DNA from 2 places in the Bradyrhizobium sp. 76 genome. Region 1 is predicted to be linked to the other one. Evidence: riboswitches for the same ligand, from Rfam matches in the RefSeq annotation. Region 1 holds a riboswitch; the other holds the start of a gene.
The links. A riboswitch is a leader RNA that binds a small molecule or an ion and turns the genes downstream of it on or off. The one in region 1 is predicted to bind cobalamin.
Positions count from the first base shown of each region.

Region 2: another riboswitch for cobalamin. It lies ahead of metE (5-methyltetrahydropteroyltriglutamate--homocysteine S-methyltransferase); the one in region 1 lies ahead of IVB48_RS36330 (energy-coupling factor ABC transporter permease).

Region 1 covers NZ_JADPIS010000149.1:178,112-181,665, forward strand. Annotated here, with positions in the region: gene IVB48_RS36320 (cobyrinate a,c-diamide synthase) at 1-565, shown strand, start outside; gene cobA (uroporphyrinogen-III C-methyltransferase) at 562-1,293, shown strand; cobalamin riboswitch at 1,339-1,559, shown strand; gene IVB48_RS36330 (energy-coupling factor ABC transporter permease) at 1,596-2,273, shown strand; gene cobF (precorrin-6A synthase (deacetylating)) at 2,320-3,069, shown strand; gene cobT (nicotinate-nucleotide--dimethylbenzimidazole phosphoribosyltransferase) at 3,085-3,554, shown strand, end outside.
Region 2 covers NZ_JADPIS010000109.1:551,487-555,040, forward strand. Annotated here, with positions in the region: gene IVB48_RS32265 (4Fe-4S binding protein) at 1-152, shown strand, start outside; gene IVB48_RS32270 (hypothetical protein) at 174-440, opposite strand; gene IVB48_RS41220 (hypothetical protein) at 798-923, shown strand; cobalamin riboswitch at 1,257-1,456, shown strand; gene metE (5-methyltetrahydropteroyltriglutamate--homocysteine S-methyltransferase) at 1,556-3,554, shown strand, end outside.

The DNA.
Region 1 (3,554 bases):
TGCCCGCGACGCCGCGTTCTCCTTCGTCTATCCGCATATGCTGGAAGCGTGGCGCGCGGCGGGTGCGGAGATATCGACATTCTCGCCACTGGCTGATGAAGCCCCTGATCCGGGCGCCGATGTCTGCTGGCTGCCTGGCGGTTATCCCGAGCTTCAAGCCGGCAAGATCGCGGCCAATGCGCGCTTCCACAGCGGATTACGCACCTTCGCCGAGACGCGGCCGGTGCACGGCGAATGCGGAGGCTATATGGTGCTGGGGACCGCTTTGACCGACGCCGACGGTGTTCGTCATGAGATGACGGGCCTGCTCGGTCTGGAGACGAGCTTTGCCAAACGCCGCATGCATCTCGGCTATCGCTTGGCTGAACTCGCCGCGCCGATGCCGGGTCATCAGGCGGGCGCACGCCTGCGTGGCCATGAATTCCACTATTCGACGATCCTCGCGCAGCCCGACACGCCGCTGGCGGTCGTGCACGACGCGACAGGCGCGGTCATCGCCGAGACCGGCTCGCGGCGGGGACAAGCCACCGGCACGTTCTTTCATCTGATCGCGGAGGACCGGTGAGCGGTTTTGTCTCCTTCGTTTCCGCCGGCCCCGGCGATCCCGAGCTCCTCACGCTCAAGGGGGCCGCACGGCTGCGCGAGGCTGATGTCGTGCTCTATGACGATCTTGCTTCGGGTGCGATCCTCGATCTGCCCCGGCCCGGCGCCAATCTCGTCGCGGTCGGAAAGCGGGCGGGGCGGCCCTCGACCAAGCAGCACCACGTCAACCGCCTGCTGGTCGACTATGCTGCTACCGGCGTGCGCGTGGTGCGATTGAAGTCGGGCGATGCCGGCATCTTTGGCCGGCTCGAGGAGGAGCTCGAGACGCTGCGCGAAGCGGGCATCGGCTATGAGATTATTCCCGGTGTCACCACGGCCTGCGTCGCTGCGGCCCAGGCCGGGATTCCGCTGACCCGGCGTCACACCTCGCGGCGGGTGCAGTTCATCACCGGCGCCGACGTGACGGGTGAGCTGCCGCCAGACCTCAACTGGGCGGCGCTGGCCGATCCCGAAGCGACGACCGTGGTCTATATGGGCCGCCGCACGTTTCCGGCGCTTGTCGCAAAATTGATCGAGCACGGGCTCTCCCCAACCACGCCGGCGCTGTTCGCCGAATCCCTCGGCCGTTCCGATGAGCGGCTGGTCCGCACCACAATTTCGGAGCTTGCCGAGCAGCTTGCGCGCGGCGGGGCGGCCTCCACGGCGGCCGTCATCTTGTTCGGCGCGCTGGCGGGTGATTATCCGTCATGACGGCCTTGGCCGCCCTTCGCCCCTTGACGCCCGGCTGGCGAAAGGGGCACACAGGAGAGGCATGGTGCTCGACGCGGCGCAAAGCGCTGGAGCATAATCGGGAATGGGGGTGGGCGGACCCAGTTGCGGCGCCCAAAACCCCAGCCGCCCCCGCGACTGTAAGCGGTGAGGGACTTCGATCAGCCACTGGGCCGCAAGGTTCGGGAAGGCCGGAGACTCCCAGTGAACCGCGAGCCAGGAGACCGGCCCTGCACGTTTTTAGGCCAAGGCCGTCGGGTGTGACGGCAAGAAGGATCTGAGCCATGCATATCGAACCCGGACTAGTGTCGGACGCCAAGCTGGTGTTGAGTTACGCAACCGGCATCGCGGTCGGCGGCGTTGCGTTGAAGCTCGCGGTTGAGACCGTGCGCGAGCAGGGCATCACGTCGTTCGCGGCGCGCACGCTCGCCACCACGGGCCTCGTGTTCATCTTCTTCGAGATCCTGCCGCACTTCCCCGTCGGCGTCTCCGAAGTGCACTTCATCCTCGGCTCGACCCTGTTCCTGCTGTTCGGAGCTGCGCCAGCGGCCTTCGGCCTCGCGTTCGGCCTGCTGTTCCAGGGCATCTTCTTCGAGCCGCCCGATTTGCCGCAATTTGGCATGAACGTAACCACGCTGCTGGTGCCGCTGTTCGCGATCCAGGCGATTGCCACGCGGATCATTTCGCGCAACACCGCCTATGTCGATTTGAAGTACCGCCAGGCACTGGCGCTTTCGACGACGTATCAGTTCGGCGTCATCGCCTGGGTGGCGTTCTGGGCGCTTTATGGCTCCGGTTTCGGCGCGACCAACCTCGCCAGCATCGCGACGTTTGCGGCGTCCTACGCGCTGGTCATTGTGATCGAGCCGCTTGCCGATCTCGGCGTGCTGGCGCTGGCAAAGTCGTTGCGCGGCGTCACGGCGCCCGGCCTCGTCACGCCGCGCCTGCATAACGCGGCCTGAGAGACAAGCGAACGGGCGGCCGTCATGGCCGCCCTTCGCAACCGCGATGTTCACGCTCTCCCTGATAGGCATCGGTTGCGGCAATCCCGATCAGCTGACGCGCGCCGCGATCGGTGCGATCAACGCGGCCGATCTCGTCCTGATCCCGCGCAAGGGGACCGCAAAATCCGATCTCGCCGATCTCAGGCGGACGATCTGCGCGGATGTGCTCACCAATCAAACGACGCGCATCGCCGAGTTCGATCTTCCTGTGCGCGACGCGGCTGAAGCGGATTACCGCAAGGGCGTGGATGATTGGCACGATGCCGTGGCCGCGACCTGGTCGCAGGCGATCGCCAGCCATCTTGAAGGCGAGGGCAAGGTCGCGCTGTTGATCTGGGGCGATCCCTCGCTTTATGATTCTTCGCTACGCATTGCGCGGCGGCTCAATCCCTCACCAAGGATCGAGGTCGTGCCCGGCATCACCTCGATCCAGGCGCTGTGCGCGGCGCATGCCATGCCGCTCAACGACATCGGCGAGCCATTCCTGGTGACGACGGGACGCCGCTTGCGCGATGGCGGTTGGCCGGCAGGTGTCGATACCGTGGTGGTGATGCTCGACGGCGGCACGGCGTTCCAGTCGCTTGATCCGGCGGGACTTCATGTCTGGTGGGGCGCCTATCTCGGCATGCCCGATCAGATCATCATGTCCGGCGCGCTGGCCGAGATCGGCCCGCGCATCGTCGCCGTGCGGCAAGAGGCGCGCGAGCGGCATGGCTGGATCATGGACAGTTACATCCTCAAGCGCAGGCCGTAAGGCAAGCGAGGCAGCATGCTCCCTGAATGGGTCACCCAACAATGTCCCGACATCTCCGCTGTCCATCGCGAGGCAGCGATTGCGCGTCAGGCGCAATTGACAAAACCGACCGGCGCGCTCGGCCGGCTCGAGCAGCTCGCCATCGAGCTTGCGGGCCTGCAAGCAACTGAGCAACCGCGCGCGGCGCGGGTGCCGATCATCGTCTTCGCCGGCGATCACGGCATCGTCGTGCAAGGCGTCTCGGCCTATCCGCAACAAGTGACCATCGCGATGCTGGCGAATTTTGCCTCCGGCGGCGCCGCGATCTCGGTGCTCGCCCGCGAGTTAGGCTCTAATCTGGAGGTCGTCGACGCCGGCACGCTGGCGCAGGAGGAGATGGCAGGAATCGTGACCGACAAGCCGCGCAGCGGCACGCGTGATTTCAGCGTCGAAGCCGCGCTCACACCTGTCGAGCTGGCGTTTGCCTTCGAAGCCGGCCAGCGTGC
Region 2 (3,554 bases), on a different contig from region 1:
TCGAGTGTCCCAACGCGGCGATCAGCCTCAAGCGCGACATTTACGTTATCGATGCAAAAAAGTGTACGGAGTGCGAGGGCCATTCCGACACGCCGCAATGCGCTGTGGTCTGTCCGGTGCCTGACACCTGTGTCCCGTCTAAGACAACATAAGCAGCCCGCGTCCAGAAGGCTTCACCGCTCGATTTCGCGCACGAAGGAGTAGATGTCGAGCTTGTGGAGGCCGCCTTCCGCGTGCGGCGCATCGAGGTCGATCAACATCGTTATGAGCTTAAGGCGCTGATCGACTCCGAGAAACCCTCGAAGGGCTCTGTCAGAGGAGACCGTCAAATTTGTCTCGAATAATGACAAGGCCGCCTCGATGCTCCAGGTCGTCGCGTTGAGGCTTATCGTCGTTGGCTGACGAGCCGAGGCGAGGTGGACGGGCGTCGAATATCCCAAGATCAGCTTGCAGGATATCTAAAGCTACGTCGCTTCGAAGCCGAAGAGACGGTCTCCACGCGCGACGAGATCGGTCCGGAGATCCTGAAGACGTACGAGAAGCTGGGCATCCGCTTGCCCACGGTCACGATGCACGAGTGCATGGAGCTAGGGTCGTAACAGGATCCCCGCCGCCCGCGCTCTCGCTGCTTACTCCAGTTTCGCAAGTTAGCGCGCATCCTGACGTCCGGAACTGTTCCTGCGATGCCGCGCAGGCCAACGTCCAGGCTGCACTACTCGCCAGCGGCGACGGAAACAACGAATGCGCGGCCAAAGTCGCTCAGCACGTAAGTGCTTGGCACACCGAAGGAGATCATCTTGACCAACGCCACGGAGCGATCGAGCTCACGGCTCGTCGCGGGGTCCGCCGAACACAGGCAGTCCGGGCAGTCCGGCCTGATCATCCGTTTGATCCTGGAGCAATCCGGCCTTGACAATTCCTAAGGAGCCTCATGGCGCTGTGATCAAGCGGATGCCGGCCGAGGATGATCGCAAACGTCCTCGCGGGCGAGTTCGAGAAGCTGCTGACGGAAAAGACCGGATTTGTCGCGATCACGCAGATGTCGAAGCGCCCACCGCGTTCGTTCTGCTCGCGTTGGCTCATCCGAGTACGCCAAGCGGGTGTTGACGGACGCATTCACAAGCGGAGGCTCCACAGATCTAGGCGTTTTTACCAGGCCGGGAGTAAGACCGTTGTGCCCTAGCTGGTACAGCTCGCAATCGCTTGGGCAATATCGCGGCGACACTTAGTAGGTTGACGGATCGATCCTCGTGCGCCTAATGCCCAGCCGTCGTGGTCTTCGGATTCGTTTGATCCGGAGCTAAGAGGGAAGCCGGTGCAATGCCGGCGCTGCCCCCGCAACTGTAAGCGGCGAGCCGCTGTCCAACGAAGTCACTGAAGCCATGCGGCTTCGGGAAGGCCGGACAGCAGCGACGACCCGCGAGCCAGGAGACCTGCCTCGACAATATATCGTCCACGGGCGGGGTGTCCCGGTGTGCGCCAAGCAGCTGTCGCTCACGCGATATTCGCTGCATGCGTCCGCCATGGCCTTTGCCCCAATCATGGGGTCTGAGCTATGTCTTTTCTTTCGCTTCCCGTTGCCACACTGGGGACGTCACGCATCGGCCCACGACGCGAACTCAAAGTCGCGCTCGAGAGCTACTGGGCGGGAAACTCCAGCGAAGCCGAGCTCCTCGAGGCGGGGAGTGGACTTCGTGCCGCTAATTGGGCACGGCAGAAATCCCGCGGTGCGACCGTCATTCCTTCGAATGACTTCTCGTTTTACGACCATGTGCTCGATACCAGCCTAATGGTTGGCGCCATTCCCGACGTCTACGGCTGGACCGAAGGTCCTGTGTCGCTCAAGACCTACTTCACCATGGCGCGTGGCGCTCAGGACGGTGGTCACGCTCAGCATGGGCCTGGCGTAGCCGCTCAGGAAATGACGAAGTGGTTCGATACCAACTACCACTACATGGTGCCGGAATTTCACCGGGATCAGATCTTTAAGTATTCCTCTCGAAAGCCGATCGAGGAATATGAGGAGGCAAAAAGCCTCGGCTACCAAACGCGCCCCGTCCTAGTTGGCCCAGTCACTTTCCTGAAGCTTGGCAAAAGCGCAAATCCCGCATTCAATCCGCTGTCGCTGCTCGATCGGCTCCTCCCAGTCTATGTCGATGTTCTCCGCGAACTATCCTCGCGCGGTGCTGAATGGGTTCAGCTGGACGAGCCATGCCTAGTGATGGACGTCGACGAAGCATCGCGGGCGGCTGTCCGCTGGGCCTATGCTCATTTCGCAAAGGTTGTGCCGGCCCTTAAAATAATGCTGGCCACATATTTCGGGGCTATCGGCGACAATCTTGAAACAACCTTGGCCTTGCCCGTTGCCGGGCTTCATGTGGATCTGGTTCGGGCACCTGACCAGTTGGACGCAATTGTCGCCACAACCCGTAGAGATCTCGTGGTCTCACTAGGCGTCGTTGATGGTCGGAACGTGTGGCGCTCCAATCTTCCGGCGCTGCTCGACCAACTTGCTCCTATGGTCCAAAAATTGGGCAGGCACCGTGTTCAGATTGCTCCTTCCTGCTCGCTGCTTCATGTTCCGATCGACATTGAGCTAGAGACCGATCTCGATCCCAATCTGAAGACATGGCTGGCGTTCTCAGTTCAGAAGATCAAGGAACTTTCGATATTGGGCAAAGCGCTGGCCGGCCATGCTGCCGAGGTGGCCGATGAACTTGCGCTTTCGGAGGAGGCAGCCGTCACCCGCGAAACATCGCCCGAGATCCACAATGCGAATGTCGCCGGACGAATCGCCGCGATCGACGATAGCATGCTTCGCCGTCGCAGCGCGTTCACCCAGCGTGCCGACGTCCAGCGCGTCTCGTTCGCATTGCCGATGTTTCCAACGACAACCATCGGATCCTTCCCGCAAACGGCCGATGTCCGGAATGCGCGCGCGGCTCATGCGCGGGGAACGTTGAATGACACGCAGTACGAGCAGCTTCTGAAAGCGGAGACAGCCCGTACCGTGAAGTGGCAGGAAGATATCGGCCTGGACGTGCTCGTACACGGTGAGTTCGAGCGCAATGACATGGTTCAATACTTTGCCGAGCAGCTGTTCGGCTTCGCTTTCACCAAGCATGGCTGGGTTCAGTCTTATGGCTCGCGGTACGTTCGTCCGCCTATCCTGTTCGGAGATGTCTCCCGGCCGAAGCCCATGACCGTTGAATGGTGGCGCTATGCGCAGTCTCTGACCAAAAAACCCGTCAAGGCTATGCTGACCGGACCGGTGACGATCCTGAACTGGTCGTTTGTCCGTGACGACATCTCGCGGCGCGAGACATGCCGACAGATCGCTCTCGCGATCCGAGATGAGGTCATCGACCTTGAGGCGGCTGGAGCGACCATGATCCAGATCGACGAGGCTGCGTTGCGGGAGGGATTGCCGCTACGCAAATCGCAGTGGAAGAACTATCTCGATTGGGCGGTGGACAGCTTCCGCCTTTGCTCCTCCCCGGTCGCCGACGGAACTCAGATCCATACTCACATGTGTTATTCCGAGTTCAACGAAA